4 regions of the Megasphaera sp. An286 genome follow, and region 2 is predicted to be linked to each of the others. Evidence: riboswitches for the same ligand, from Rfam matches in the RefSeq annotation. Region 2 holds a riboswitch; each other region holds the start of a gene.

Region 1 (7,550 bases), on a different contig from region 2:
CGGCAAGATTACGTCGCTGGACGTTGAAATCATTCAGGACAATCTGGATAAGGGATACATTCCTGTCATCGCTACGATCGGTACGGACAAAAACGGACAGGCCTACAACATCAACGCCGATACGGCGGCGGCTGAAATCGCCGGCGCCCTCAACGCCGAATGCATGGTGTCCATGACGAACATCGACGGCGTCCTGCGCGATAAGGACGACCCGTCGTCGCTGATTACGGACCTCACCCTGGCCCAGGCGGACCAGCTGAAAAAAGAAGGCGTCATCGCCGGCGGCATGATTCCCAAGGTGCAGTGCTGCATCGACGCCATTCAGGCCGGCGTCAAGAAGGTCTTTATTGTCAACGGCATGGTTCCCCACGCTATCCTGATCGAGCTGCTGACAGAAGAAGGCCTGGGCACGATGTTTGTCAACAAGTATTCCGAAGGCCGCTGAACGGCTATTGCATGAAAAAAGGAGATGTGCGAATTGGCTATGGATTTTAAAGCTGCAGATAAAGAATATATCGTAAACGTATACAACCGGATGGACGCCGTGCTGGACCACGGCAAGGGTTCCGTCCTGTACGATGTCAACGGCAAGGAGTATATCGACCTCAGCGCCGGCATCGCCGTCAACGTCTTCGGCGTCTGCGACGACGTCTGGAAAGACGCCGTGACGGCCCAGCTCAACAAGCTGAGCCATATTTCCAACGTATTTTACACGGAGCCCCAGGTCATCCTGGCAAAAATGCTCTGCGAAAAGACGGGCATGAAAAAGGTCTTCTTTTCCAATTCCGGCGCAGAATCGAACGAATGCGCCATCAAGGCGGCCCGCAAATATTCTCACGACAAATACGGCGACGGACGCTATACGATCATCACGCTGAAAAACAGCTTCCACGGCCGGACGATGGCCACGCTGACAGCCTGCGGCCAAGATGAGCTCCATCAGGATTTCGGCCCCTTCCTGGACGGCTTCGTCTACGCCGAAGCGGATAACTTCGAATCGGTCAAGGCTCTGGCTGAAGAAAATAACGTCTGCGCCGTCATGATGGAACTGGTACAGGGTGAAGGCGGCGTCCATCCTCTCGACCCGGCCTTTGTCCATGCCGTCGTCGACTATGCCCATGAAAAGGATATCCTGGTCATTATCGACGAAGTACAGACCGGCAACGGCCGTACAGGCGCGCTGTATGCCTACATGAATTACGGCATTCATCCCGATATCGTCACGACGGCCAAGGCTATCGGCGGCGGATTGCCCTTTGCGGCGACGATGTTTGCCGATTCCTGCCAATATACGCTGACGGATCACACCCACGGCTCGACCTTCGGCGGCAACCCGATCTGCGCCGCCGGGGCTATCTCCATCATCGAACGGCTGGACGACGCATTGATGGCCGAAGTACGGGAAAAGGGCGCGTATATCAAGGCTGAGCTGGAAGGCTGCCAAAACGTCGAATTCGTGTCGGGCATGGGCCTGATGATCGGCGTGAAGCTCAAGAAGGACTTGGGAACCGTCGTAAAGGAATGCGTGGACAAGGGCGTCCTGGTCCTGACGGCCAACGGCCTGCTGCGCCTCCTGCCGCCCCTCAACATTCCCTGGGATGTCTTGAAAAAAGCCGTTGCCATCGTGAAAGACGTCATTGACGCAGAATAATACCTATGCTGAAAAAGGCGAGTCCTGCAGGGCTCGCTTTTTGTATTACCTGTAAGCGGTTAATTTTCCGGCAAGTCTTGTCAGGGACGGCCCTATTGTTTTAAAATGAAGTATGCCCCATAAAAACTATAAAAAGTAAAGGAAGAGGATAAGGAGACTAGATATGAAACATTTAAAGATAGCGTACAGCTTTGACGTACAATACTACTTCGTAGACAGCGACAGGGAAATCGTGCCTGTCGAACAGACGGACTTTACCGACGTAGCCGTCGCCGTGTTGTCCGACCAGGACTTCGCCTACATCGACAAGATCGACGCGACGGGCTTCGGCATTCCCATCATGATTATCATGCCTGGCGGCGAACGGCTTCCGGAAAAATATATCGGCAAGGTCGACGCCGTCATTACGGAGGAAATGGTCAACAAGAGCCGCTGCATTTCTACGGCAGAGCGGCTGGCCAGCAACTACGAGCAGTTTGTCCTGCCGCCCTTTTTCGCCGACCTCGTAGAGTACGTGAGCGAAAAAAACAATCCTTTCGACTGCCCTGGCCATCAGGACGGCGAATTTTTCAAGAAGCATCCGGCAGGACGCTATCTCTATGATTTCTACGGTCCCCATATTTTCCAATCCGATATATGCAACGCCGACGTTACGCTGGGCGATTTGCTGATTCACGAAGGGCCGGCCCTGGAAGCCCAGGATTTTGCTGCCGAAGTGTTCCACGCCGATAAGACCTATTTCGTCCTCAACGGCTCGTCGTCGTCCAATAAGGTCGTGACGAACGCCTTGCTGACGCCGGGCGACCTGGTACTGTATGACCGGAACAACCATAAATCCGTAGCCATCGGTGCCCTCATCCAGGCCGGGGCGACGCCGGTATATTTGGAAACGGCCCGCAACCCCTACGGCTTCATCGGCGGCATCGACGCCCATTGCTTCGACGAAGCCTACCTGCGCGAGCTGGCTGCTGAACGGGATCCGGAAAAGGCGAAGCAGCCCCGGCCTTTCCGCCTGGCCGTCATTCAGCTCGGCACTTACGACGGCACGCTGTACAACGCCCGCTACGTCGTCGACAAGATAGGCCATCTCTGCGACTATATCCTGTTCGATTCGGCCTGGGTCGGCTACGAGCAGTTTATCCCCATGCTGCGGGACAGCTCGCCGTTGCTGCTGGACCTGCACGGCGACGACCCGGGCATCATGGTGACCCAGTCGGTTCACAAGCAGCAAGCCGGCTTTTCCCAGGCGTCGCAGATTCATAAGAAGGACAATCACATTCACGACCAGAAGCGCTACTGCAACCATAAGACCTTTAACAATGCCTTTATGGCCAACGCCTCGACGAGCCCCTTTTATCCCATGTTCGCCACTATCGCCGTCAACGCCAAAATCCATTCGGGCGACGCTGGCCGGAAGATGTGGCGCGACTGCGTGAAGCTGGGCATTGACGCCCGCAAGAGCATCCTCCAGCGCTGCCACTACATCAAGCCGTTCATCGCGCCGACGGTACACGGGAAGCTCTGGCAGGACGGCGACACGGAGCAGATGGCCGACGACATCGCCTACTTCACTTTTGAGCCAGGCGCAAAATGGCATGCCTTTGAAGGCTACGGCCCGGATCAGTACCGCGTCGACCCGTGCAAGCTTCTGCTCACGACGCCGGGCATCGACGCTGAGACGGGCGAGTACGAAGACTTCGGCATTCACGCCAATATCCTGGCGACGTACCTGCGGGGCAACGGCGTCATTCCGGAAAAGTGCGACCTGAATTCCATCCTGTTCCTGCTGACGCCGGCGGAAAACTGGAATAAGCTCCGCTTCCTGACGTCGCAGCTCGTCCGCTTCGAACGGTTTGTCGATAACAACGTACCCATGCAGGAAGTCCTCCTGGGCGTGTACAACTCCCATCCGGCACGCTACGCCGGCTACACGATCCAGCAGCTCTGTCAGGAAATGCACGATTTCTATAAGGCGAGAAATGTAAAGGATTTGCAGAAGAAGCTGTTCCGCCGCGACTATTTCCCCGAATACGTCATGACGCCGCAGGAAGCGCAGCACGCCTTTATTCGCGGACAAGGCGAGCTCGTGCCTCTCGACGAGCTGGAAGGCCGGATCGCCCTTGAAGGGGCCCTGCCCTATCCGCCGGGCGTCCTCTGCGTCGTGCCGGGCGAACGGTGGTCGCCGACGGCCGTCCAGTATTTCAAGGCCCTCGAAGAAGGGCTCAACGAGCTTCCCGGCTTTGCCTCGGAAATCCAGGGCGTGTACCTGGAACACGAAGACGACGGCCGCGTCCACGCCTACGGCTACGTGCTGAAAGAATAAAACGATATGGTAAACTAAAAGCCCTGTGCAGCGATGCTGTACAGGGCTTTTTTGGATTTCTTATAATAGATTTTTTACGGCTTCTGTAATCTTCTTGGCGATATAGGGGTTGTTCATCGTGTAGACGTGGATGCCGTCGACGCCGTTAGCCAAAAGGTCGGCGATCTGGTCGATGGCGTAGGCGATGCCGATATCCCGCATGGCTTCGGCATTGTCGCCGTATTTGGCGATGGCCCGCTGGAACTTGACCGGCAAGGTCGCGCCGCACAGGGACACCATCCGTTCGATTTGCTTCTTATTGGTGACAGGCATGATGCCCGCTTCGATGGGGACGCTGATGCCGGCGATTTCGCACCGTTCGAGGAAGCGGTAGAAGGTGGCGTTGTCAAAGAAGAGCTGGGAAATGAGCTCGCTGGCGCCGGCGTCGACCTTCGTCTTCAAGTTGCGGATGTCGGCGGCCATCGTCTGGGCTTCCGTATGGCCTTCAGGATAGCAGGCGCCGATGACGTTGAATTCCGGGGCGTTCCGCTTGATGAAGGCTACGAGATCGCTGGCATGTTCGAAGACATGGGCTCGTTCGCGGCCCGGCGTTTCGTCGCCCCGCAGGGCCAGGATATTTTCGATGCCCGCCTTTTTCAGCTCGTCCAACGTGCGCAGGGCGTCATCTTCGGTCAGGTAGATACAGGGCATATGAGCCGCCGTTTCGCAGCCGTAGGTGTGCTTGATAGCCGAGGCCACTTCGACGGTGCGGTTGCCGCCGCTGCCGCTTCCGCTGGCGCCGCAGGTGACACTGATGAAATCGGGATAAAGCTGGCTCAGCTCGTCTAAAGCGGCGTAAATCGTCTCGATGGGCGTATCCGGCTTGGGCGGGAAGACTTCAAAGGAAAAGACTGTTTTTTTGGCAAATAATTCATTTGTGCGCATATATATTGCTCCTTGCTGCATAGCTGACAGGGGGTAAGCACGAGTACAGCCGCGTGTTTTTGTTTATATTATATCATGAAGTATGGCCGTATGTATAACAAAAGGGCCTGGAACGAGGCCCTTTTGCATGAATATATATGTGTGTTGTATTAGAAGCTGGGCAGAATGGCTCCCTGGTATTTGTCTTCGATGAATTTCTTCACTTCCGGAGACTGGAGGGCTTTGACGAGAGCCTGGATTTCCGGGCGGTTTTCGTCGCCTTCGTGGATGGCTAAGATGTTAGCGTACGGCGAGTCTTTATCTTCGAGGAAAATCGCGTCCTTCAGCGGATTGAGGCCGGCTTCCATGGCGAAGTTCGTGTTGATGACGGCGATGTCTACGTCGTCAATGGAGCGGGGAATCTGGGCGGCTTCCAATTCGACGAACTGGAGGTTTTTGTCGTTTTTCACGATGTCCTGTACCGTAGAGGTGATGCTGCCGTTATCCTTCAGGGAAATCAGGCCGGCCTTCTGCAGGATGAGCAAGGCCCGGCCGCCGTTGGTCGGGTCGTTGGGGATGGCGACCTTCGCGCCGTTTGCCAATTCGTCCAGTTTGGCGACTTTATGGGAGTAAATGCCCATCGGTTCGATGTGGACCTTGCAGATGGCCTTGAGCTGCGTGCCGTGTTCTTTATTGAACGTTTCCATGTAGGGGCCGTGCTGGAAGAAGTTGGCGTCCAGCTCCTTGTCGTTCAGGGCCAGATTCGGCTTGACGTAATCTGTAAATTCGATGATCTTCAAATCGATGCCGTCCTTGGCTAAGAGGGGCTTGATTTCGTTTAAGATTTCCGCGTGGGGAACGGGCGTCGCGCCGACGGTCAGGACCTTATTCTGCGTCGACTCTTTGCCGCCTGCCGGGGCGTCGCTGCCGCAGCCGGCGGCCAATACGGCCAGCGCGCAGAGAGCCGCAGCGGCCAGGACGGTAAGTTTTTTGAAATGCTTCATAAATGATTCCTCCTAAATATAAAATGATATGGCGTAAGACCGTTTAGCCTTTTATCCCATGAAAAAAGCCCCTTTCCCAAGAGAAAGAGGTATCGTCGCAGGGTCTTTATCTCTCGGAAATCAATCCGCAGGAATTAGCACCGTCGTTATCGGTTGCCGGGCTTCATTGGGCCAGTCCCTCCGCCGCTCTGGATAAAAGGATGTAAAATTGTCTTGAACATAGTGTATCATGAATCTCAGATTTGTCAAATTGCTATATTTGCATAGCCTGCCGGCCTGATATGACGAGAACGAAAGTAACGGGCAGAACGGCAAAAATGTGATATAATCAAAGGACGAGATATTGCATTAGGAGGTAATACGAAATGGAATCGATTCAAGACGTAGTAAAAAAATACCAGCAAGGCGGTAATAACTGTTCCGAAACGGTATTAAAGGCCTGCAATGAATATTACGGCCTCAACCTGTCGGACGACGTGTTCCGCATGGTATCGGTCATGGGCGGCGGCGTCGGCGGCTCGGGCTGTCTCTGCGGCGCCCTGAACGGCGCCTGCCATATCCTGGGCCTTCTCGTAGGCCGCAATACGCCGGAAGAAAAGACCAAGGCGGAAATCTACGCTCCCGTAAAGGAATTTTATCAGCTGTGGATGGGTAAGTTCCACGCGTCGTGCTGCCGCGTCCTCAAGAGCCCGGCCAACGGCGGCCCCGTATCCTGTCCGGAGCTCATGGTCGGTACGGCGGAGCTCCTGGCGGCCTTTATAGAAGAAAAGGGATTGCTTAAAAAATAAAGACATGGAAAAGACCTCGTACGGCGTCGTACGAGGTCTTTTTTTGCGGGTTTATTTATTCGGCAGGATGACGTCGCGGGCCCGGACGTCCTTGCTCAGGCTGTCGATGTGGTTGGCAAAAATCTTGGCCATGCGGATATTTATTTCATCTTTCATTGGCACTTGATAATGCGATGGCGTAAGGGTGTTCCAGGCTGAAGACGGATTGCCGTCAACGTGGATGACATCGTTTTCATCGGGTTCAATGAGAACGTATGTGGGAATTTGATGCATGTCGTTTTGCCAGATGCCTAGTTTTACGTCAGGGCTATCTTTCGTGTCATTCTGCCGGGCCATGATAAAGGTAAGGGGGTAATAGCTCTTTTTACCGTTCGAGAACTGGGTGTACTGTGTGCGGAAATGGATGAGCGACTGTTTGAATGGCACAACGGCAATGGAATCACTGGCTTTGTCGGCAATGACGAAACAAGGGCCGGCTGTCGTCTGGAACAATGCTAGGTAGCCGTCGTCATCTTCTTCGGAAACAGCCACGACTTCACCATGGAGAGTATGGTCTTTTGCCATTGCCTTGGCGGTGTCCAGGCTGTTGGGGGACGGAAGCGTTTGATAGGCTGAGCCTTCTGGCAACGCTTTGCTGATGATGCGGTCGCTGTCGGAGAAGGTGACCTGCGTTGCCGTAGCCGATTGGACGAGGCCGCCTAAGCCGACGAGGCAGACGATGGAGACGGCCAGGCCGATGAGATAGGGCTTGGATTGTCCCGTCGGCTGCTTGCGCTTGACGAGGACGGCGCAGACAATCGCCGCGATGACGAGGGCCGCGCAGACGACGCCTAGCAGGATGGCCGTCGTCTGATGGAAAATGCGGAACTGGGCCTGCATGT
Region 2 (7,550 bases):
TGCGATGGCAATATCAGCTTCCGCAATCCCAATGGAACGATCGTCATCACGCCGTCGGGCCTTCCGAAGGGCGAATTGAAGCCGTCTCAGCTTCTGGTCATGGATATAAACGGCAAGGTGATAAAAGGAGAAGGCAAGCCGTCGTCGGAAACGCCTCTTCATTTAGAAATCTATAAGGCTCGTCCCGATGTCAACGCCATTATCCATGCTCATCCCATCGTCGCTACCGCCGTAACCGTCGCCGGGCTGGCCTTTCCCAGCACCATTGTAACCGAAGGCGCTATCGTCTTGGGGAAATCCGTGCCGACCGTGCCGTACGCTGCGCCGGGCAGCGCCGAATTGGCCAAGGCCTGCGCCGAATACGCCAAGAAGGTCAACGTATTTCTCATGGAACGCCACGGCGCGACAGCTCTGGGTAAAGACCTGAAGGAAGCCCTGTACCGCATGGAAACGCTGGAGGCCGTTGCCAAAGTCTACCGGGCGTCGCTGGCCTTCGCCGTCAATTCCCGGGCTTTGCAGGATATCAGCCGTAGCCAGGAGCTGGCATCGTTTTTCCTGCGCTAGTCAATTCAGATTAACTTATACAATACAAAAAGCTGTTCAACCTATCATCGGCTGAACAGCTTTTTGCTGTTTTTATGTGCCCAGTTATTTTTTAGATTTTTTAATAAAATGCCTCTTTCATCAGCGGATTCACAGCAGGGGAGGTGTTTCAGTTACTTGCTCCAATCCTTCGGCTCTACGACGTAGGTCGTCTGGTTTTCAAATACGACGAAGCCCGGTGCGGCGTGGGCCGGCTTCTTGACGTTGCGCACGAGGGCGCAGTCTACTTCGGCCTTCGACGTGCCGCGGGCCTTACTGTAATAGGCGGCCATCTGGGCGGCCATTTCGATTTGCTCGTCTGTCGGCGTCACATTGTGGCAGGCTAATATGACGTGAGAGCCGGGCTGATTTTTGATGTGGAACCACAGGTCGTAGGGATGGGCTTTCTTCTGGGTCAGGAAATCGTTCTGCCTGTTGTTGCGGCCTACCCAGATGGGGATGCCGCCGGCGTCGGCTGTCAGGATTTGCTGGGAAAATTCCCGCTTCATCTTATCTTTGGATGTAGAGGAAATAAGCCCCATTTGCCGCATTTCGGCCTTGATATCGACAATTTCCGCCTTGCTGCCGATGTTGTCCAGGGCGTATTCCAGCGAGTAGAGGTACTGGAGATGCTGCTCGTTTTCTGCGATGAGCTCGGCCGATTTCTGCTTGCGGTTGCGCATCTTCGTGTAACGCTTGTAATAACGGTTGGCATTGTCCGTCATGGAATAGGCCGGGTCGAGGGGAATGGTAATTGGTTCCTGCTGCTCCGACAGGAGATTGGCGACGGTGACGCTTTTTTCATGGTCGTGCTTTTCGTAGGCGTAAATCATGAGCAAGTCGCCGTAAAGTTTGTAGGTATCCATTTTATCCGTTTCTTTCAATTCGGACGAAATGCGCTTGATCTTTTTCTTTTGCTTTTCAATGAGCTTGGCGACGCGCTTCTGCATGTCTTCCTGCTCGCCGTTGAGGCTGCCCTTGCTGGCGGCCTGATAGTCGTCGAGGTATTCTTCGATGGACGAGAAGCGGCGGCGCGGATAGGCAGACAGGCTTTGCAGCTCCAGGGGGAAGATGATTTCCTTTCCCTTGACCGTATAGACGAAAGCCCCCGATACGCCGTCAAGCTCTTGGCCTAGGCGTTCGATACAGCGGCACCAGGAGAATTTGTCGGCCGGCGACAGATCCTGGACGAGGGCGTTTTTATCGAGGCCGCTTCGGACGGCTAATTCGTCGAGGACGACGGTGCTCATGCCGTTGAACCGCTTGAGCATCCACTTTCCCAATGGTTCGTCCGTGCCCGTTTCCATCATGGCGGCTAATTCTTCAGCGGAAAAGTCGAAGGGGTTCATGCGCATGAAGTTGGGTGGGAAATCATAAGGCTCCTTGGGGAAGATAGTGCGCAGGGCCTGCTTATCCTTGCGGGTCTTGATGAGGGCTTCGATGATGACGCCGTCTTCAGTGAAGATGACGTTGCTGTATTTGCCCATGAGCTCGACATGGATCTTCCGCGTCGCCAGCTGGCCCGACGTGTCTAGGACGTCGACGGCAATTTCGATGAGCCGGTCCATGTGGAGCTGGCTGATCGAGGCGATGCGGCCGTTTTCATAATATTTGCGCAGAAACATGCACAAGCCTGTCGGTACGTCCGGCGTCGGCGGCATCTGCCGCGCGACGTACAGCCGCGGCGAATCGTCCAAGGTCATGATGAGGTGGTGGACGCCCGTGTCGTTGAACACGCGGAAGTAAAGAGAGCGGTTGTCCAGCTGGTATATTTTGGAAATCTGACCGCCTTTTAATATATCTTTTAATTCATTGGTAATGCAATGAAGCGTAATGCCATCGAGATTCATAATGACAACTCCTATTCTTTCACAAAATTACTCTATTCTGACATCATACCATAAATACGGAGCCGTGAGTAGATAGGCCTGCGGCTGGACGCGGATTTTTGAGGGGAAAAGTCGGCCTTTTGCGCAAAAGCATATAGACCTGCGGCCGGATTTACGTTATACTAATACATTAGATAGAACGATGCTGTAGAGGAGGTCATCATAGTGCGCAGCATGACCGGCTTCGGCCGAGGTACGTACAGCGATGAGCACGTCAGCGTGACCATCGAAATGCGTGCTGTCAACCAACGATTTTTAGAGTTAAACATCCGCATGCCCCACGCCTATCTGGCGCTGGAAGATAAATTGCGGAAGAGTATAAAAGAGACGCTGCACCGCGGCAAGGTCGACGTATACGTCACCGTTGGCGAACTAACGCCGGCGGCGCCTCAGATCCGCATCGACTACGCGGCTCTGGCAGCCTGCAAGGCGGCGCTGGACGACGTGAACCAGTCGCTGTTCGGCGGAGAAAAGACGACGCTGCCGCTGATCATGGGCTTGACTAAAGATTGGTTCGTCCAGGAACCGCCGGCAGTCGACGCCGAAGAGGTATGGCCCGTCTTCGCCCAGGCTCTGCAGGGCGCTTTAGACGGCATGGTGGTTATGCGTGATAAGGAAGGTGCCAATATCCGCCGCGACTTGCTGGCGCGGACCGACAGGATGGCGGCTATGATCGACGCCATTGAAGCGAAGAAAGAAGACGTCGTCGCCCGCTATAAGGAACGGCTGGAGAAAAAAATACTGGCCCTGTTCGACGCGGCCCGTCAGGTCCCCGACCAGGACCGGCTTCTGCAGGAAGTAGCCACATACGCCGACAAGGTGGATTTTACGGAAGAAGTTGTACGCTTCCGCAGCCATGTGGTACAATTAAAGGGTTTTCTGGAGCAGGACGGCGACGTAGGCCGCAAGCTCGATTTCCTCATTCAGGAAATGAACAGGGAAGTCAATACGATTGGCTCGAAGGCCAACGACACCGACGTGACGGAATATGTCCTGCAGTTGAAAAACGAAATTGAAAAAATTCGCGAACAGGTGCAGAATATCGAATGATGGTGAGGCTATGAATTTCAACTTATTGAATATAGGGTTCGGCAACATGGTAATGGGCTGTAAAGTCGTGGCCATTATCAGCCCCGAATCGGCGCCGATCAAGCGCATGGTGCAGGAAGCGCGGGAGCGCAATACGCTCATCGACGCGACCTTCGGCCGCAAGACCCGCTCAGTCCTCATCATGGACAACGGGCAGATCATCTTATCGGCCCTGCAGGCGGAAACTATTTCCCACCGTATTTTGCAGGTCGACGGGGAAGACCAGGAAGAACCAGAAGAAGATTTATAAGAGAGGATGGAGCGACCATGATCGATTCAGGTCTGCTTATCGTCGTCTCCGGCCCGTCCGGCGCCGGCAAGGGGACGATATGCGACGCACTGCGGGAGCATTTCCCCAATATCCACTATTCTATTTCCATGACGACGCGCCAGCCGCGTCCGGGCGAAGAAGACGGCGTCAATTATTATTTTACCGACAACGGCCGTTTTGAAGAGCTGCTGAAGGAAGACGCGTTTCTGGAACACGCCAAGGTATACGACCATTATTACGGCACGCCGAAGGAATACGTATACCAGATGCTCCGCCAAGGCAACCACGTCATGCTGGAAATCGACATTCAGGGAGCTATGCAGGTAAAGGAAAAGTATCCCCAAGGTGTCTTTATCTACATCGTGCCGCCGAGCAAAGCCGTCCTGGAAGAGCGGCTCCGGGGACGCCATACCGACTCGGATGAAGTCATCGCCGCGCGGCTGGCGAAGGCCCGGAACGAGCTGGAATGGATTGATAAATACGACTATGTCATCGTCAACGACGATCTGGGCGAAGCGATTCAGAAGGCCGCCGCCGTGCTGAAAGCCGAGGAGTGCAGAGTTATGCGCAACGCCAACTGTATCGAAGAGACCAAGCAGGCGTATCAATAGAAATTTGTATGCAGTAAAGAGGAGAGATGTTCTTATGTTGATCAAACCGACGTTGGAATCGTTAATGAAAAAAGTAGACAGCAAATACACCTTAGTCACGCTGGCAGCAAAACGGGCCCGCGAATTGACGGACGGCGACGAACCGCTCGTAGATGTAGAAACGACGCGCGTCGTTTCCATCGCGATGGAAGAAATCGATCAGGGCAAGATTACCTATGAAAAGCCTCAGGGCGGCATTAAATAATTGCGGAGGATATCATCGCCATGTTATTAGAAAACAAGAAAATCGTCTTGGGCATCAGCGGCGGCATCGCCGCGTTTAAGGCCGCTGAAATCGCCAGCATGCTGCGCAAGCGCGGCGCTGAAGTCAAGTGCATTATGACCGAACATGCGACGGAGTTTATTACGCCGCTGACGATGAGGGAAATTTCCGGCAACCCCGTCGCCGTATCCATGTTCAGCGATATTCCCGAATTTAACGTCGAGCACATCGCCCTGGCCCAGTGGGCCGACGTGTTCGTCATCGCTCCGGCTACGGCCAACGTCATCGGCAAAATTGCCGGCGGCATCGCCGACGATATGCTGACGACGACGGTCATGGCTACGACGGCTCCCGTCGTCATCGCCCCGGCTATGAACAGCAACATGTATATGAACCCCATCGTACAGAAAAATATCGCCGCCCTCAAGGAGTACGGCTATGAAATCATCGAGCCCGCTACAGGTCATTTGGCCTGCGGCGTCACCGGCGTCGGCCGTCTGCCCGAACCGGAAGACATTGTCGACTACGTCGAATTTACAGCCTGCCGGACGAGCCTGCTGAAAGGGAAGAAGGTCATCGTCACGGCCGGCGGCACGCGCGAACCTATCGACCCGGTCCGCTTTATCGGCAACCATTCCAGCGGCCGCATGGGCTTTGCCATCGCTAAAGCCGCAGCCTTTGCCGGCGCAGACGTCACCTTGGTCGCCGGCAGCAACGACCATCTGAAGACGCCGGCCGGCGTAGCGCGCCGCATCGACGTAGGCAGCACCAACGACATGAAGGCCGCCGTCGATTCGTATTACGACGACTGCGATCTGGTCATCAAGTCGGCTGCTGTCGCCGATTACCGTTCGGCTCATCCGGCAGCGAATAAGATCAAGAAATCCGACGAAACGCTGACCTTGACGATGGCTAAAAACCCGGACATCCTGTACGGCTTGGGCCAGCGCAAGGCCCATCAGGTTCTCATCGGCTTTGCTGCCGAAACGACGAACCTCATCGAGTACGGCACGGCTAAGTTAAAGAAGAAGAACCTCGACATGCTCGTCGCCAACGACGTCAGCGCCGAAGGGGCCGGCTTCCAGGGCACGACGAATATCGCCACCTTCCTGTTCCCTGACGGCTCGATGGAAAAGCTCGAGAAAATGGACAAGGAAGACCTGGCGGCGGTCATCGTAGAACGGGCCGCGGCGATTTTAGCCAAAAAAAATCAGTAATCGAGGCCATGATTTTTCGAATAGGTCTTGCATAATTCCTCTTGTTAGTATACAATAGGTCAAGTGAATAAAATATTTAACCATCAAGAGCTGTGGAGGGATTGGCCCGATGATGCAGCAGCAACCTTCAGTGAATGAAAGGTGCTAAATCCAACAGTGTAGCGTACTGAAAGATGGGCTGATACATACCCCTCTTTTCAGAGGGGATTTTTTTTGAACGCATAAGGAGGATATAATGGCAAAGAATCGTGAATTTTTTACGTCTGAATCCGTAACCGAAGGCCATCCCGACAAAATGGCCGACCAAATCTCTGACGGCATTTTGGATGCAATTTTGGAAAAAGATAAAAACGCCCGCGTCGCCTGCGAAACTCTCGTAACGACGGGCATGGTACACGTCGTAGGCGAAATTTCCACGACGTGCTACGTAGATATTCCGCACATCGTGCGCGAAACGGTCCGCAGCATCGGCTATACCCGCGCAAAATACGGCTTTGACTGCGATACGTGCGGCGTCCTCGTCTCCCTGGACGAACAGTCCCCGGACATCGCCATGGGCGTCGACGAAGCGCAGGAAAAGAAATCCGGCACGACGGATAAATTCGATTCGATCGGCGCCGGCGACCAGGGCATGATGTTCGGCTATGCGACGAACGAAACGGACGACTACATGCCGCTGCCGATTTCTCTGGCTCATCGCCTGTCCCGCCGTCTGGCCAAGGTCCGCAAAGACGGCACGCTGCCGTACCTCCGTCCGGACGGAAAGACGCAGGTAACGGTTGAATACGAAGACGGCAAGCCCGTCCGCATCGACACCATCGTCATTTCGGCTCAGCACAGCCCGGAAGTTACGCGCGAACAGATTGAAAAAGATTTGCTCGAATACGTCATCAAGCCGGAACTTCCCGAAGGGTTGTTCGACGACCAGACGAAGCTGTTCATCAACCCGACAGGCCGCTTCGTCATCGGCGGTCCTCAGGGTGACTCCGGCCTTACGGGCCGCAAGATCATCGTCGACACCTACGGCGGCATGGCTCGTCACGGCGGCGGCGCTTTCTCCGGCAAGGACCCCACAAAGGTAGACCGCTCGGCAGCTTATGCAGCCCGCTATGTGGCGAAGAACATCGTAGCCGCAGGCTTGGCGGATAAATGCGAAATCCAGCTGGCCTATGCCATCGGCGTAGCCCATCCCGTTTCTATCCACGTAGAAACCTTCGGTACGGGCAAAGTCGAAAACGAAAAGATTGTCGAATTGATCCGCAAACACTTCGACCTCCGTCCGGCCGGCATCATCGAAATGCTCGACCTGCAGCGCCCGATTTACAAACAGACGGCCGCTTACGGTCATTTCGGCCGCAACGATCTGAACCTGCCTTGGGAACAGCTCGACAAAGCCGACGTTCTCCGTCAGGAAGCCGGCTTATAAGACTGGACCATCTCAGAGGAATCATGCCTTCCAGGTGGCATGGCTGAATTAAATATGATACAATGTATAGGGGCTTGCTTCGTCAAGTCCCTATCTTTATGTTATACAAACGCAGGAGCAGGGCTATGGTAGCAGACATCATCATCAATACGACGGCCAAACGGCTGCAGCAGACCTTTTCCTATATCGTCCCGGACGGCATG
Region 3 (7,550 bases), on a different contig from region 2:
GCGTCGCCAGTACGACGACGTCGGCCTGCTGGAAGGCGCCGAGGATGTCTGCCATGTCGTCCTTCTGGATGCAGGCTCCGCCATTGCGCATGCAGGCGTCGCAGGCCCGGCAGAAGCCGATGCGTTTTTCCGCCAGGGGGATAAAGCGTACGCTGTGGCCCGCCGCCTCGGCTCCTTGCTGAAATTGGCGGCACAAGAGGTTCGTGTTTCCGTTTTTTCTGGGGCTGCCCGATAGGATTACGATGTGTTTCATCAGCTGTCATCTCCTTAACGCGTAGTTTCCTTTTACTATTTCATTATACTATATTATTTCCTGCAGCGTATAAGCGTATAACTAAAAACGGCATAGCCGCGAGGGGCTATGCCGTGGTGGCTCGATGTCCGTTTCTCTTAGAATGCCGGGAGAATCGTGCCTTGGAAGTGTTCGTTGATGAATTTTTTAATCGGTTCAGACTGGTAGATAGCCAGGACTTTTTTATACGTTTCGTTATTGGCTTCATCTTCGCGGACGACCATGATGTTAGCGTACGGCGAATCCTTGTCTTCTACGAGGAGGGAATCCTTCTGCGGGTTTAAGCCGGCCGGGATGGCGTAGTTCGTGTTGACGCAGGCCAAGTCCGTATCGTCGAGGGAACGGGGAATCTGGGCGGCGTCGAGCTCGATGAATTCGAGGTGCTTCGGATTGTTTACGACATCCGGTACGGAGGCGTCGACGGAGGTGCCGTTTTTAAGGGTGATGAGGCCGACTTGCTGCAGGAGCAGGAGGGCGCGGCCGCCGTTGGTCGGGTCGTTCGGAATGGTAACCTTAGCGCCGTCGGCGACTTCGCTGATGTTTTTATATTTGTGGGAATATACGGCCATGGGCAGGATAATGGTCTTGCCGATAGAGGTCAGCTTCATGCCCTGGTTTTTGACGACGTTGTCGAGGTAGGGCTGATGCTGCATGGAGTTCATATCCAAATCGCCTTCGGCCAAGGCTTTGTTGGGCTGTACAAAATCGTTGAATTCGACGACCTTGATGGTCAGGCCTTGTTTTTCTGCTTCTTTAGCTACTTGTTCCATGACTTCCGCATGGGGGCCGGCCGTTACGCCGATGGCGATTTCCTTTTTGTCGGCCGAGCCGCTGTCGGAGCTGCCGCAGCCGGCGGCAAATACGCAGGTCGCGGCGATGAGGGCCGCAGCAAGGAGTTTTTTGATAGAAGAGTTCATGAGTTGTTCATCCTTTCTGATACTGAATCAATCACATGGCAAGAGGCAGGATGGCCTGCCATAGGATGGGCCGGCGATGATACGGGTAAAAAGAAAAGCCGTCGACAGATGACGGCTTTGGTTACGTATGTGTTCATCTGTCGGATGTATCCGCTGGACTTGGCACCTATCCCATTTGGGGGTTGCCGCAGCGTCATAGGGCCATTCCCTCGGCTGCTCTTGATGAAATCAATATATGATTGTTGATAAAAATCATACCATCTCTTGTGCCGAATGTCAATGTTTTGGCAGCAGAATTTTTCCGACGACAAAAGACGGAGGCAGGATTCCTGCCTCCGCTTTTGGATGTGTGATGGTGTCTCGTTATATATGGTGGTTTAGTAGTTATCGTTTTTCAATTCAAAGAAAGCTTGCGGATGGGCACAGACCGGGCATACTTCCGGAGCTTCTTCGCCTTCGACGATAAATCCGCAGTTGCGGCATACCCATGTTTTCGTCGCCGGTTTCTTGAAGACCGTGCCGTTTTCGATGTTGGCCAAGAGGGCCAGGTAGCGTTCTTCATGGTGTTTTTCGATTTCCGCTACTTTTTCAAACAGGTAGGCGATGTGTTCGAAGCCTTCTTCTCTGGCTTCTTTTGCGAAGGTCGGATACATTTCCGTCCATTCGTAATGTTCGCCTGCGGCGGCATCTTTCAGCGCGTCGATGTCGTTCGGCATGCCGTCGTTGAGCAGTTTGAACCAGATTTTAGCGTGTTCTTTTTCGTTGTTGGCTGTTTCTTCAAAGAAGGCTTTGATCTGTTCGTAGCCGGCTTTTTTCGCTACGCTTGCATAATAGGTGTATTTATTTCTTGCTTGGGATTCGCCGGCAAATGCTGCCATTAAGTTTTTTTCAGTTTTGCTTCCTTTTAATTCCATATCGATACCTCCATAATTTCATACGTAAACTCGCAGCCTGTGCTGCCTCTTGTCAGGTCTCTTTCCTGACCTCTGAGTACATTATACTCTATTTGCAAAATAAAATCAATGGATAATAATTATTTTTTAATAAAATATGAAAAAAATTATTCTTTCACTGTGTCCGACTCAGAGCGCCGCGGCTCTTTGGCATCGTCAGTGTGTTTCGATTCCGTGTCCTTGCTGCTTTCGCGGGATACGGAACGCTTCGGCTCGGAAACGGCCTGTTCGGCATCTTCGGCCTTAGAGGAAAGCCTGCTTTCGGCTTCCTTTTTTATGGCGTCGATGTCGGCGTGGGACGAGGAGAACGTTTCGAGGGTGTCGTTCAGCGTGTCGGACAAGGTGCTCTGCGTATCTTTCGCCGTGTCGGTCAGGTCGCCGTACTTTTCCTTGAGATGGGTTTCCAGCTCGCTGACTTGGCCGGGATACATCGTTTTCAGCCGTTCGAAGAGCTCGGCCTTTGAGGCGTTTCCCCGCTTGACCGCTTCTTCGAAGACCTTGTATTCCTGATAATAGGCAAGCCAGCGCTGGAGGCGGGCGTAGTCGTTGCTCAGGAACGACTGGACGCTGAGAAAGGAAAAGACCAGCGTCAGGACGAGGCATATGACGACTTTTCCCATTATCCGTCCCTCCTTTGCGGGTTTCTGGCATTGCGGGCCGTGCGGTGGCAGGCCTGGCTGGCGTACGACGCGGTCAGGGCCGCGAACAGCAGGGCCAGGACGGCGAAGGCCATCGTCGAGACGGACAGCGTCGGCAGGGGCAGCAGATCCGAGAAGATATACGGCGGCAGGCTGTATACGGCGATGGAGGCGAGGAGCGCCAGGGCAAAGGCGAAGAACAATATAGTGCTGACGATATTGAATAAGGCCCCGAATATGTCTAGAAAGGGGCTGGCAATGGCCTTTGCTGCCTGGGGAATGGCGGCCTTGTCATTCCACTGCAGCTCGTCTTCATCGGCTGTCCGTTCCGCAGGCCGTTTCGCCTTAGGACGCTGGGGCCCTTCGGCGTAAGCATCGTAGTTTCGGGGCGGCTCGGGCTGCGGCATGGGGTAGTAGGCTTTCCGGATTTTGGGGCGGCGATGGGCCGGGTCTTTTTCCCAATCGTAGAATTGGGACGCCTTGGCAGGGGCAGCCTCGGGCGCCTCCTGCGCCGGCGCGTCGGCGGAGCCGGTCATGCTGAGATTGTCTTCCGGCACGATGGGTTTGCCGATATAGTAGCGGTATATGTTTTTAGGATGGCCCAGTTTGGCGCATACTTCTTCTTCCGTCAGGCCCTTTTTCGCGCCCAGGCGGAACTGTTCTTCGCAGTCTTCCAAGATCCCTTTCAAATCGGTCTTGTCGCTGCGGCGGAAGTAATACTTCAAGAGGTCCATGAATTCCGTCTTTCTCATGGTTTTTTACCTTTCCGTGCGGCGCTGCTTCAGGGCCGCTTCGTACTGCTGGTGGTATTTGGCGCCGTACTGCCAGGCGGCGATGGAAATGGCCATGACGGCGATGATGATAACGAAGCGCAGGGGCGTCGGTAAGTGGGATAAGAAGGAAATAGCCGCCAACGGCTCGGCTTCCAGGGCGATACAAACGGCGACCCAGATCAGCAGGGCCAGGGTCATGAGCGTGCAGACGCCGCCGAGGGTATAGAGAAGCAAATACGTATAGCGCAGTTTTTGTAAGTTCGGTGTCAAGTCGGTGCCTCCTTGCAGAAAATAAAAAAAAGATAGGGGCTCGATAGGCCGGCTATTATCCAATATACTACCACAGGGAGGGCGAAAAGGGAATAGAAGGGCTGCCGGGCCTCTTTTTCTCTATCCTTTTCGGGCGTTACCCTATATACTATATATACTATCGTTTTTTATCAGAAAAGGAGAATGTATATGGCAAATTTTATTCGGTATCATATCGGCGACGTCGTGCAGATGAAAAAGCCCCATCCCTGCGGCTCAAACGAATGGGAGGTCATGCGTATCGGCGTCGATTTCGTCATCCGCTGCTGCGGCTGCGGCCATCGGGTCATGATTCCCCGGCCGAAGTTTGAAAAGGCCGTGAAGAAAATTTTAAAACAAGCCGAAGAAGACGTGTAAAAAAAGTAAAATTTTTAAGAAAAGGTATTTTTATTTCGCCTCCAGTGTGTTACAATTTATGTCAGCCATTACTTTATCGATTTACCTTGATAAAGTAATAAAGCAAAATAGACAGACGTAAAAGGAGGTCATGCGATGAAACCGAATACGCTTGATGGGGTGAAAATGCTTCATCATGACGAAATGCGCAATTATGACCGAATTCAGGGAAAGATTATTTCCGTAATCATGAACCACGGCTGCAAGATCGTCGAGACGCCGAGCTTTGAAGATTACGACGTATATCAGCATTTTTTTCCGCACCTGCGCCGGCAGATGGTAAAGACCGTCGATACGGACGGACGGGTCCTCGTCCTGCGTCCCGACGTGACGCTGCCCCTCGTAGAGTCGGCGGCCCGGGAGTTTCCCCGGCCGAACCAGCTGCTGAAGTTCGGTTACGTGAGCACCGTCTTTCGGGAATATTTCGGCCGCAGCACCTACGGCAAGGATTTCCTGCAGGGCGGCATTGAAATCCTCGGCGATCCGAGCCCCGAGTGCGACGGCGAGGTCATCGTCATGGCCGCGGAAATCCTCAAGGCCGTCGGCGTCGAAAACATCCGCATCGACATCGGCACCGCAGCGTATACGCAGGCCTTGTTCGACGCCCTGCCCTTGCAGGAAGCGGAGAAGGACCGGCTGCGGGCCTATCTGGCCGACCGCAATCTCGTCGCCCTGCGCCGCTATCTGAGCGGCTTGTCCCTGCCGGGAAACGCCCGCTGCGCCCTGGAAGCGCTGCCGGTCCTGTTCGGACCGTACGCCCAGACCCTGGGCAAGGCGAAGGACTATTGCCTGAACAGCGGCATGCTCAACGCCCTGGCGCGGCTGGAAAAAATCTACGATTATATTTTATACGCCGGCTTTGCCGACAAGGTGCAGCTCGACTTTGGCTTTGCCAGCCGGCTGGGCTATTATACGGACATGGTGTTCAAGGTATATGTCGACGGCGCGCTGTACGACGTCATCGACGGCGGCCGCTACGATACGCTGTCGGCCCAGTTCGGCATCGACCGGCCGGCCTGCGGCTTCGGCATGAACATCAACTTATTGTACGAATTCATGAACGACGCCGGCCTGCTGGCGCAAACAGAGCCGTCGTTCCAGCTGGCCGTTTCCTACGCGGCGTCGGATCAGGTCATGGTCCGCGATTTGATGCGCTGGCGCAGCCAGGGATTCCGCGTGGCGGCCTATCCCGAATCGTCCTTTATCGACAGCCGCGATTACAGCATTCACGCCGTATACCGCGGCGGCTCGTATTACAAGGACGGCCGGGCCGTGACGGCGGCAGACCTGGAAGACGCGATGAGGGGGCTTTAAGATGGCAATTCACATTGCCCTGGCTAAGGGGCGCATACACAAGGCGGTCATGGCCTATTTGCAGGAAAGCGGCTATGCCTTTCCGACCTATACCGCCGACAGCCGTAAGCTGATTTTTGAAGACAGTACGGGAACGCTCAAGGTGACCCTCGTCAAATCGCCGGACGTAGCCGTCTACGTCGAACGGGGAGCGGCTGACGTGGGCATCGTCGGCGAAGACGTCCTGCTGGAAGAAGCGCCGGGAGCCGGCGTGTACGAAATCTTCGATTTGGGCATCGGCCGCTGCCGCATGGCCGTCGCGGCCATTGCCGGCAAGCCCGTGGATATGACGAAGCGCATTACCGTCGGCACGAAGTATCCCCGCATCGCCCGCCGCCATTTCGAGCAGAATCACCGCAGCGTCGATATTATCAAGCTGAACGGGTCCGTCGAGCTGGCGCCTATCGTGGGGCTGGCCGACGTCATCGTCGATATCGTCGAGACGGGAAATACGCTGAAAGCCAACGGCCTGGAGGTCGTCGAGTATTTCATGGATTTCAGCGCCCGCATGATCTGCAATCCCGTGTCGTTTAAGATGAAATACGAAGACATACGGCGTCTCGTCGACGTCGTCAAAGAGAAGGATTTGGAAGCATAAGCGAGGGGGCATGGACAGTGGAATGGATAGAAGTTCCTGAAGAAGGGCTGACGCTGCGGCAGGTCCGGGCGATTACGGCGCGGAACCAGTCGGAAAGCGAGGCCATTCGCCAGAGAGTAGAACATATTTTGCAGGCTGTGCAGGAACGGGGCGACGAAGCCCTGAAGGAATTTACGGCCATATTTGACGGGCCCTTTCTCGATTCGTTTCTCGTAACGGAAGAAGAAATCGACGCGGCCGTCGCGGCTGTTGGATCCGACTTCATGGCTGTGTTGGAAGAGGCGGCGGCCAATATCCGGACGTATCACGAACGGCAGGTCGAGACGACGTGGATGGATACGTTCCGCCCCGGCGTGCGCTTAGGGGCGAAGTTTACGCCGATACAGCGCGTCGGCGTGTACGTTCCCGGCGGCACGGCGGCCTATCCGTCGACGGTGCTCATGGATATCATCCCGGCTCACGTCGCCGGCGTGCCGTCTATTGCCGTCTTTACGCCGCCCAAGAAGGACGGCTCCGTCAATCCCTATATTTTGGCGGCGGCCCGCGTCGCCGGCGCGACGGAAATCTACAAAGCCGGCGGAGCCCAGGGCGTTGCCGCGGCAGCCTTTGGCACCGAATCCATCCCGCCGGTCTTTAAAATCGTCGGGCCGGGCAACGCCTACGTAGCCATGGCCAAGCGCCTCGTCTTCGGTACCGTCGGCATCGACATGATCGCCGGGCCGAGCGAGGTCGGCGTGCTGGCCGACGATACGGCCAATCCCGTCTGGGTGGCGGCGGACCTGCTGGCCCAGGCAGAACACGACGCGCGGGCGGCGGTTTTCCTCGTCACGCCGAGCCGAGCCTTGGCGGAAAAAGTAGAAGCAGAGGTCCGTCGGCAGCTCGACGAATTGCCGCGGCGGGATATTGCCGCGCCGTCGGTAGAACAGTACGGAAAGATTTTTGTGACGAAGGATATGAACCAGGCCGTCGAGGTCATGAACCTCATTGCGCCGGAGCATTTGGAGCTGGATACGGCCGACGCTGAAACTCTGGCTGGAGATATCGTCAACGCCGGCGCGATTTTCATCGGCCCCTATACGCCGGAGCCCATCGGCGACTACTTCGCCGGGCCGAACCATACCTTGCCGACGATGGGGACGGCGGCCTTTTCGTCGCCTCTGGGCGTGTACGATTTCGTCAAGCGCAGCAGCCTGCTGCAGTACGATAAGGAAGCCTTTGAAGCCGTCGCGGAAAAAGTCATGGCCTTTGCCAATGTCGAAGGCCTGCAAGCTCACGGGCTGGCTGTAAAGAGGAGGATGGACCATGAATAAAGAATGGCTAC
Region 4 (7,550 bases), on a different contig from region 2:
ATCATCCTCGACGTATCCAAAATCATGGCCAGGTAATGGCGGCGCTTTTCCGCCGTATCGGCGATGCCGTCCTTCAAGCCGCTGGCATAGCCTTCGATGCGGGTCAGGGGCGTCGCCAGGTCGTGGGAAATGCCGGCGATGAGCTCCTTGCGGTTCTTGTCGTAGGCGTCCCTCATTTCCCGCGACGCCTTCAGTTCCCGGCGCATCGTCTCAAAGGCCCTGCAGGTCTGGCTGATTTCGTCGTTCCCCTCGGCAACGACGGGATGATCCAAATTTCCCCGGCTGATGTCTTCGGCGATGTTCCGCATCTCCTCTACAGGCCGGACAATTTGCCGAGCCAGCAGGCGCGCTAAGAAAAGCCCTACGGCAATCGTCACGAGGACCGCCAATATGGCTAAGACGACAAAGGCGACCTTCACGATATTCTTCGAGCTGAGGTCCCAAATGCCGCCGTGCTTGCGCAGTTGTACCGGCCCGATGACGGCTACGGCTACGCCCGTCTCAGGCGACGTATAATGGAAGGCGATGCCTTCGTCTGACCAGTTGAGGGCCGCGCCGCTGCCCGGGCTGCGCCGGTACGCCTCGCCGATCGTCGCCCAGGGATCAGTATGCTCCGTCGCATACAGGATTTGTCCCTTCTGGGAAATCGCCACCGTAAGGCCCTGATCTTCCAAATGGTCGCTCGTCTGCATGAGCCGGCCCATGCCTCCGGTATACCAGTCGGCGCGGACGCAGAGGCGGCTCAGCTCAAACTGCACCGATAAGGTCGGGCCGTTGCTCTCCGGCCAGAGAAAGGAAATGGCCGCCGCCCTGTTGATGTTGCCGAAATGGAGGCCTAAAAAAATAGCGATGCTGACGACGAGAGTAAAGGCCACGGGAATGGCTATCATAACAAAGTTAGACAACAGCAATCGTTTTCCAATAGGTATATCTCTCAGGTTCATCTGTCCTTCTCCCCGCTTTCCTGCCGCATGACGCGCCTTGCCTTCTATTATACCACGCCGCCGCAGATATCTTGATACGTTCGCATAGTTATACTTATTGCAGTGTATGCGGAAAAGATAAACAAAAATTAAACGAAGGAAAAATTCTTCATAAAACCTCCGTGCCCTTGTCTTTTCTGCAGCAGGTATCCGATTGATGGGCTTAATACATTTAAAATGCAACTATATTTTTTAGAAAAATATTCCGATTTTCCTGTGGATGTTCTGCATTTTTACGAAAATCCCAGGCCGCAGGCCGCGCCCATGTCCTTTGCTTTCGCATATTTTACACGGCGAAATATCTCTTGTATTTGACAACACCCGTCCCTTAGTGATAATATGTTAAGCAACAACCAAATATACAAGTTCATCCAGAGCAGCTGAGGGACTGGCCCCATGACGCTGCGGCAACCCCCGTCAGGGAAGGTGCCAATTCCAACGGAGTATTCCGGCAGATGAAGCGACATACACGAAATACCGAGCCGTCATCTGTTTGACGGCTTTTTTAGTTGTACTGCCACCGGGTTGAACTCGTACTGAATCAAGGAGTTGATATTGTGATAAAACTGGAAAACATTACCAAAACCTACGACGGCAAGGCCCAGGTCCACGCCCTCAAAGGCGTCAACCTGACCATTGAAGACGGCGAAATCTTCGGCATTATCGGCAAGAGCGGCGCCGGCAAATCGACCCTCGTCCGCTGCATCAACATGCTCGAACGGCCGACGAGCGGCAACGTCATCATCGACGAAAAGAACCTGACGAACATGACCGACGCCCAGCTGCGGGCGGAACGCAAGCATATCGGCATGATATTTCAGCATTTCAACCTGCTCTCGTCGCGGACGGTCTTCGACAACATCGCCTTCCCCCTGGAGCTCATCGGCGCATCGAAGGAAGCCATCCAGAAAAAAGTCGCCGACCTTTTGGAATTAGTCGGACTGACGGACCGGCAGTTCAACTACCCGGCCCAGCTGTCGGGCGGCCAGAAGCAGCGCGTCGGCATCGCCCGGGCCCTGGCCAGCGACCCGAACATCCTCCTGTGCGACGAAGCCACGTCGGCCCTGGACCCGCAGACGACGAAATCCATCCTCGAGCTGCTCAAGGACATTAACCAGCGCCTTGGCATTACCATCGTCATCATTACCCACGAAATGGCGGTTATCAAAGAAATCTGCAACCGCGTCGCCGTCATCGAAGGCGGCGTCATCAAGGAAGCAGGCCGCGTCGTCGACGTCTTTACCAATCCCCAGTCCCAGACGATGAAGGACTTCGTCAAATCGGTTATCAACATGGAGCTGCCCGCCGGCATCGCCAAGATGGGCATTACGGATCAGCCTGCGCCGGGCTACGATATGCTCGTCCGCCTGCGCTTCAAGGGAGCCGCTACGAACGAACCTGTCGTCGCATCGGTCGTACAACGCTTCCACACCTACGTCAGCGTCCTCTACGGCAACATCGACTACATTCAGGACGAACCTTTCGGCTATCTCATCGTCGTCATCATGGGTTCTATGGAACAACAGGCAAAAGCATTTGAATATATTAAAGAATTACCTATTGGAAGCGAGGTTTTAGGATATGTCCCAAGAAATCATTAATTTAATGCTCCAAGGCATTCAGGAAACTGTTTTCATGGTCGCCGTCGCGACGATCATCGCCGCTATCATCGGTATTCCCCTCGGCATTACGCTGGTCACGACCAGCCGGGGCCATATTCTGGAAAACCGCTTTATCAATCAGATACTGGGCACCATCGTCAACATCATCCGCTCGATTCCCTTTATCATCCTCATGGTCGCCATCATTCCTCTGACCCGCATCATCGCCGGCACGTCCATCGGCACGACGGCGGCCTGCGTGCCCCTGACCATCGTGGCCATTCCCTTTTTGAGCCGCCTCGTTGAAACGTCTATCCGCGACGTCGACTTCGGCCTCGTCGAAGCCGCGGAATCCATGGGCGCCACGCCCTTCCAGATCATCCGCAAGGTCCTCATTCCCGAAGCCCTGCCGACGATCATCAACAACATTACGGTCCTCATCGTCAACCTCATCGGCGCTTCGGCCATGGCCGGCGCAATCGGCGGCGGCGGCCTCGGCGACATCGCTATCCGCTACGGCTACCAGCGCTTCCGCGCCGACGTCATGCTGGCGACGATCATCATCCTCATCGTAGGCGTCAACCTCATCCAGGCCTGCGGCGACTTCGCCTCGCGCAAGAAAAATAAAAAATAAGTAGATACGATATAACCCAGACCGCAGCAGAACCTGCCATGGTCTGGGTTATGTTATACAGCGCCGGATTTGACAAAGAAAGGGCCGTATGAGTAAGATGTATATATACGTATGCAACAAGGAGGCATGAAGTATGAAAGCAATGGTACTGTATTACTCTAAAACGGGCCACACGCAGAAGATGGCCGAAATCATCGCCCAGGGCATGGAACGGGTACAGGGCGTCCAGGCCAAAGCCTGCTCTATCGACGATTTGGACGAAGCGTGGGCTGCCGAAAGCAAATGCATCGTCCTGGGCTCGCCTATTTATTTCGCCAGCGTCTGCGCCGACGTCAAGTCCTGGCTCGAAGGGCCATGCAAGAAATGCCAGCTCGCCGGCAAGCTGGGCGGAGCCTTCGCAACGATGGATTATCTCCACGGCGGCGGCGACCTGGGCATTCGCCTCATCCTCGACCATATGATGGTCTACGGCATGATGACCTATTCCGGCGGCGGCTCATGTGGCGCGCCTGTCATCCATCTGGGCCCTGTAGCCTTAAGCAAAGATCTGGACGGAAGCAAGGAAACCTTCCTGACCTACGGCGAACGCATGGCGGCTAAGGCTGTCGAGTTGTTCGGCATAGAGGGCTAATACTATACTTGACCCAATACTATGTATCATACAAAAGGACGCGTCATCTTAATCTGGCGGCGCGTCCTTTTTCTCTGCCTCATTGCATAATCTCCCTATGTTATATCGCTTCCAGCTTCACGCGGAACGAAATCATCCGCGCCGTGTCCATGGCATCGAACTGCACGACGTAGGCTTGCCGGTCCATATTGGCGTCGATGACGGTTCCCTCGCCGAAGACGGCGTGCCGTATCCGCTGGCCCGACGCAAAGGTCGTTTTGCCCTCCCGGTCAGGCCAGTATTTGCCGCTGTATTCGATGTAGTCCCGAGTCGCCCGGACGAGGCTGTCCGGCGGCGGATTATCATACGCCAGCACGTCCGGGCCCATATCCAGGATAAACCGCGACGGATAGCGGACTGCGCCGTCGAAATGCTGCCCGTCCGCTTCGGACAAATATAAGCCCCTTTCAGCCCGCGTCAGGGCTACGAAGGCCAGCCGCCGTTCTTCTTCCATGGCCTGCATCGTCCGCACCTTCCGCGACGGGAAAATGCCTTCGTTCAGGCCGTACAGGAATACGTAGGGGAATTCCAGCCCCTTGGCGGCGTGAACCGTCATGAGCTTGACCTTGTCGTCATCCGGCGCGGCGTCGGCGTTGGTAAGCAAGGCCACGTGGGACAAATAATGCTCCAGCGTGACTTCCTCGCCGCATGTCGTTTCATACTCGTACACGGCCTGCTTGAGCTCGGCCAGGTTGTCCAGCCGCTCCTGGCTGCCTTCGGTGCGGAGCGCTTTCTCATAGCCGCTGGCGTCGAGAATTGCCGACAGGACCTCCGATACAGGCCGGCCCTCGTACTCGGCGGCAAAGGACTCGACGAGCGCTGCGAACTGGCGGGCCTTCGTCCCCTTAAACAGGCCGTCGTCCATCGTTTCGACCAGCGCTTCGTACAGGGAGCAGCCGCGGGTGTCGGCGTATTCCTGCAGAAAGGCCATGCGCCGCTTGCCCAGATTGCGCTTCGGCACGTTGGCGATCCGCTGGAAAGACAGGTCGTCTTTATAGGCGATGATGCGCAAATAGCTGAGAGCATCCTTGATTTCCTTGCGGCTAAAAAACTGGACGCCGCTGTATATGACGTAGGGTATGTGTTCCTTCAACAGCGCTTCCTCCACAGTCCGCGTCACGTAATGGGCCCGGTACAGGACGGCCATGTCCTTGTAAGGCACGCCGCGTTCGCGCAAGGCCTTCATGCGCCCGGCTATCCACTGCCCTTCAGCCTGGGGATTTTCGGCAAAATGGCAGACCACGGCGTCACCGTCAGGCAAGGTCGGCCGGAGCGACTTGGCCATACGGCACACGTTGTTGTCGATGAGGGCGTTGGCCGCCGCCAAAATCTGAGGCGTCGAGCGGTAATTATCCATCATTACGATGGTCTTCGTCCCTGGGAAAGCTTTGTCAAACTCGAGGAGATACTTTACGTTGGCGCCGCGCCACGTATAAATCGTCTGGTCCGGGTCGCCGACGATGAACAAATTCTTGTGATAGCCCCACAAGACGCTCATGAGCTCGTATTGAAGCAGGTCGATATCCTGAAATTCGTCGATCATGATGTATTCCAGCCGCCGCTGCCATTTCAGCCGGATGTCGTCGTGCTCCTTGAAAATATACAGGGAAAACTTGATGAGGTCGTTGTAATCGAGGCCGAAGCATTTCTTTTCCTGATACAAATAGCCGTAGAAGATGATGTCCGCAGCCGACGAGGCTTCGTCGTACTTCTTTTTCAGCCGCTCCAGAGACATCGTAATCATGTCGGCGTAATATTCCGGTTCCTGGACGAGCTTGCGCATTTCTATCATATCCCGGGCGGCGGAAAAGGTCATATTGCGCAGCGTCAGCCCCCGTTCTTCGTAAATCATCTGGAGCATGGCGTCGATATCGGCATTATCGAGGACGAGAAAATTCTTGGGATACTGGACGGCGTGGCTGTCTTCCTGCAGGACCGATACGCAGAATCCATGGAACGTATTGACGTAGCCCGTGTCGTTGTCGCCTGTCAGGTTGTGGATGCGCCGGCGCATTTCCGCCGCCGACTTGTTGGTAAAGGTGACGCAGAGGATGTGGCCCGGCAAGATGCCCAGCTCGTTGACTAAAAAGGCAAACCGGTGCGACAAGGCCCGCGTCTTGCCCGAGCCGGCGCCGGCGATGACCCGCACGCAGCCCTCCGTCGTCGTCACGGCCTGACGCTGGGCGTCGTTCAGCCCCTGCAGCAAATCCATCATCGTATCCTCCCTTTCTGCGAACATTCGTTTCTTTCATTATAACAGGAATTCCGCCGCCGCTCAATACGAAATCCAGCCATTTCTCCTGCCGCAAAAACGCAGCCCCCCTCTATTCTTTTAATCTATCTAATGATATAATAAATAAGTTATACAAAAGGAGGCATACATGTTAGAAAAATTTCAAACCTTACAAATTAGCGACGTCATTCTCAACGCCTTAAACGAAATGGGCTTTGAAGAACCGACGCCGATTCAGGCAAACGCCATCCCCGTCGCCATGTCGGGCTGCGATATGATCGGCCAGGCACAGACCGGCACGGGCAAAACGGCAGCCTACGGCATTCCCGTATTAGAAAAAATATTAGCGTCCGAGCCGTCGAAGGAAATACAGGCCGTCGTCCTGTCGCCGACGCGCGAGCTGGCCATGCAGGTCGCCGAAGAGCTCAACCACCTGGCCCAATTCACCCACATCCAGGCCCTGCCGATTTACGGCGGACAAGATATGGAACGACAGCTGCGCCGCCTGCGCAAATCGCCGCAGATCGTCGTCGCCACGCCGGGCCGCCTCATCGACCACATGAAGCGCGGCACCATCAGCCTGAGCCATATTTCGACGATCGTCCTCGACGAAGCCGACGAAATGCTGGACATGGGCTTTATCGAAGACATCAACCTCATCATGGCCGCCACGCCCAGCACCCGTCAGACCCTGCTGTTCTCGGCCACCATGCCCAAGCCCATTCAGCAGCTGGCGGAAACCTTCCTCCATGACCCGCAGATCGTCCGCATGAAGGCCAAGGAAGTGACTATCGACCTCATCGAGCAGTCCTACATCGAAGTGCCGGACCGCCAGAAATTCGACATCCTCTGCCGCCTTCTCGACCTGCAGGAGCCGGATTTGGCCATCATCTTCGTCCGTACCAAGCGCCGCGTCGACGAGCTGTCCGAAGCCCTGAAAAAGCGTGGCTATTCCGCCGAAGGCATTCACGGCGACCTGACGCAGGCTAAACGGGACACGGTCATCCGCCAATTCCGCGAAAAGACTATCGATATCCTCGTCGCCACCGACGTCGCCGCCCGCGGCCTCGACATCAGCGGCGTCACCCACGTATTCAACTACGATTTACCCCAGGACCCGGAAAGCTACGTCCACCGCGTCGGCCGTACAGGCCGGGCCGGCCAGAGCGGCGAAGCGACGACCTTCGTCATTCCCCGCGAAATCGACCACCTGCGGGCCATCGAACGGCTCATCAAACGGCGCATCGCCCGCCGCAAGGCCCCGACCTTCTCGGAAGCCCTGGAAGGAGCCCAGCAGGCGGCTATCCGCCGTCTCGTCGCCGCAACAGAAGACGACAACTACAGCATCTACCGGGCCAACGCCGAAGAGCTTCTCACCCACTTCGACTCTGTCGCCCTCCTGTCAGCAGCCATCAAGCTGCTCACGAAG

What was found. A riboswitch is a leader RNA that binds a small molecule or an ion and turns the genes downstream of it on or off. The one in region 2 is predicted to bind S-adenosylmethionine.
Region 1: linked by a shared signal. The riboswitch ahead of B5F80_RS04505 (MetQ/NlpA family ABC transporter substrate-binding protein) and the one ahead of metK (methionine adenosyltransferase) in region 2 are both predicted to bind S-adenosylmethionine.
Region 3: linked by a shared signal. The riboswitch ahead of B5F80_RS05925 (MetQ/NlpA family ABC transporter substrate-binding protein) and the one ahead of metK (methionine adenosyltransferase) in region 2 are both predicted to bind S-adenosylmethionine.
Region 4: linked by a shared signal. The riboswitch ahead of B5F80_RS03625 (methionine ABC transporter ATP-binding protein) and the one ahead of metK (methionine adenosyltransferase) in region 2 are both predicted to bind S-adenosylmethionine.

Annotation. Positions count from the first base shown of each region.
Region 1 is NZ_NFIY01000006.1:88,737-96,286, reverse strand. It holds gene argB (acetylglutamate kinase) at 1-445, shown strand, start outside; gene B5F80_RS04520 (aminotransferase class III-fold pyridoxal phosphate-dependent enzyme) at 485-1,651, shown strand; gene speC (ornithine decarboxylase) at 1,815-3,974, shown strand; gene metF (methylenetetrahydrofolate reductase [NAD(P)H]) at 4,035-4,898, opposite strand; gene B5F80_RS04505 (MetQ/NlpA family ABC transporter substrate-binding protein) at 5,048-5,881, opposite strand; SAM riboswitch class I at 5,985-6,080, opposite strand; gene B5F80_RS04500 (C-GCAxxG-C-C family protein) at 6,247-6,669, shown strand; gene B5F80_RS04495 (hypothetical protein) at 6,721-7,550, opposite strand, start outside.
Region 2 is NZ_NFIY01000004.1:89,158-96,707, forward strand. It holds gene B5F80_RS03305 (class II aldolase/adducin family protein) at 1-564, shown strand, start outside; gene B5F80_RS03310 (NFACT family protein) at 717-2,432, opposite strand; gene B5F80_RS03315 (YicC/YloC family endoribonuclease) at 2,646-3,521, shown strand; gene B5F80_RS03320 (DUF370 domain-containing protein) at 3,532-3,810, shown strand; gene gmk (guanylate kinase) at 3,828-4,442, shown strand; gene rpoZ (DNA-directed RNA polymerase subunit omega) at 4,477-4,686, shown strand; gene coaBC (bifunctional phosphopantothenoylcysteine decarboxylase/phosphopantothenate--cysteine ligase CoaBC) at 4,707-5,921, shown strand; SAM riboswitch class I at 5,999-6,101, shown strand; gene metK (methionine adenosyltransferase) at 6,157-7,347, shown strand; gene priA (primosomal protein N') at 7,473-7,550, shown strand, end outside.
Region 3 is NZ_NFIY01000010.1:2,414-9,963, forward strand. It holds gene B5F80_RS05920 (flavodoxin family protein) at 1-253, opposite strand, end outside; gene B5F80_RS05925 (MetQ/NlpA family ABC transporter substrate-binding protein) at 391-1,209, opposite strand; SAM riboswitch class I at 1,340-1,438, opposite strand; gene rbr (rubrerythrin) at 1,587-2,123, opposite strand; gene B5F80_RS05935 (hypothetical protein) at 2,270-2,782, opposite strand; gene B5F80_RS05940 (DUF1700 domain-containing protein) at 2,782-3,552, opposite strand; gene B5F80_RS05945 (hypothetical protein) at 3,559-3,843, opposite strand; gene B5F80_RS05950 (DUF951 domain-containing protein) at 4,033-4,239, shown strand; gene B5F80_RS05955 (ATP phosphoribosyltransferase regulatory subunit) at 4,375-5,592, shown strand; gene hisG (ATP phosphoribosyltransferase) at 5,594-6,229, shown strand; gene hisD (histidinol dehydrogenase) at 6,247-7,539, shown strand; gene hisC (histidinol-phosphate transaminase) at 7,532-7,550, shown strand, end outside.
Region 4 is NZ_NFIY01000005.1:14,321-21,870, forward strand. It holds gene B5F80_RS03620 (HAMP domain-containing sensor histidine kinase) at 1-944, opposite strand, end outside; SAM riboswitch class I at 1,348-1,445, shown strand; gene B5F80_RS03625 (methionine ABC transporter ATP-binding protein) at 1,541-2,584, shown strand; gene B5F80_RS03630 (methionine ABC transporter permease) at 2,565-3,218, shown strand; gene B5F80_RS03635 (flavodoxin domain-containing protein) at 3,352-3,849, shown strand; gene B5F80_RS03640 (UvrD-helicase domain-containing protein) at 3,950-6,103, opposite strand; gene B5F80_RS03645 (DEAD/DEAH box helicase) at 6,270-7,550, shown strand, end outside.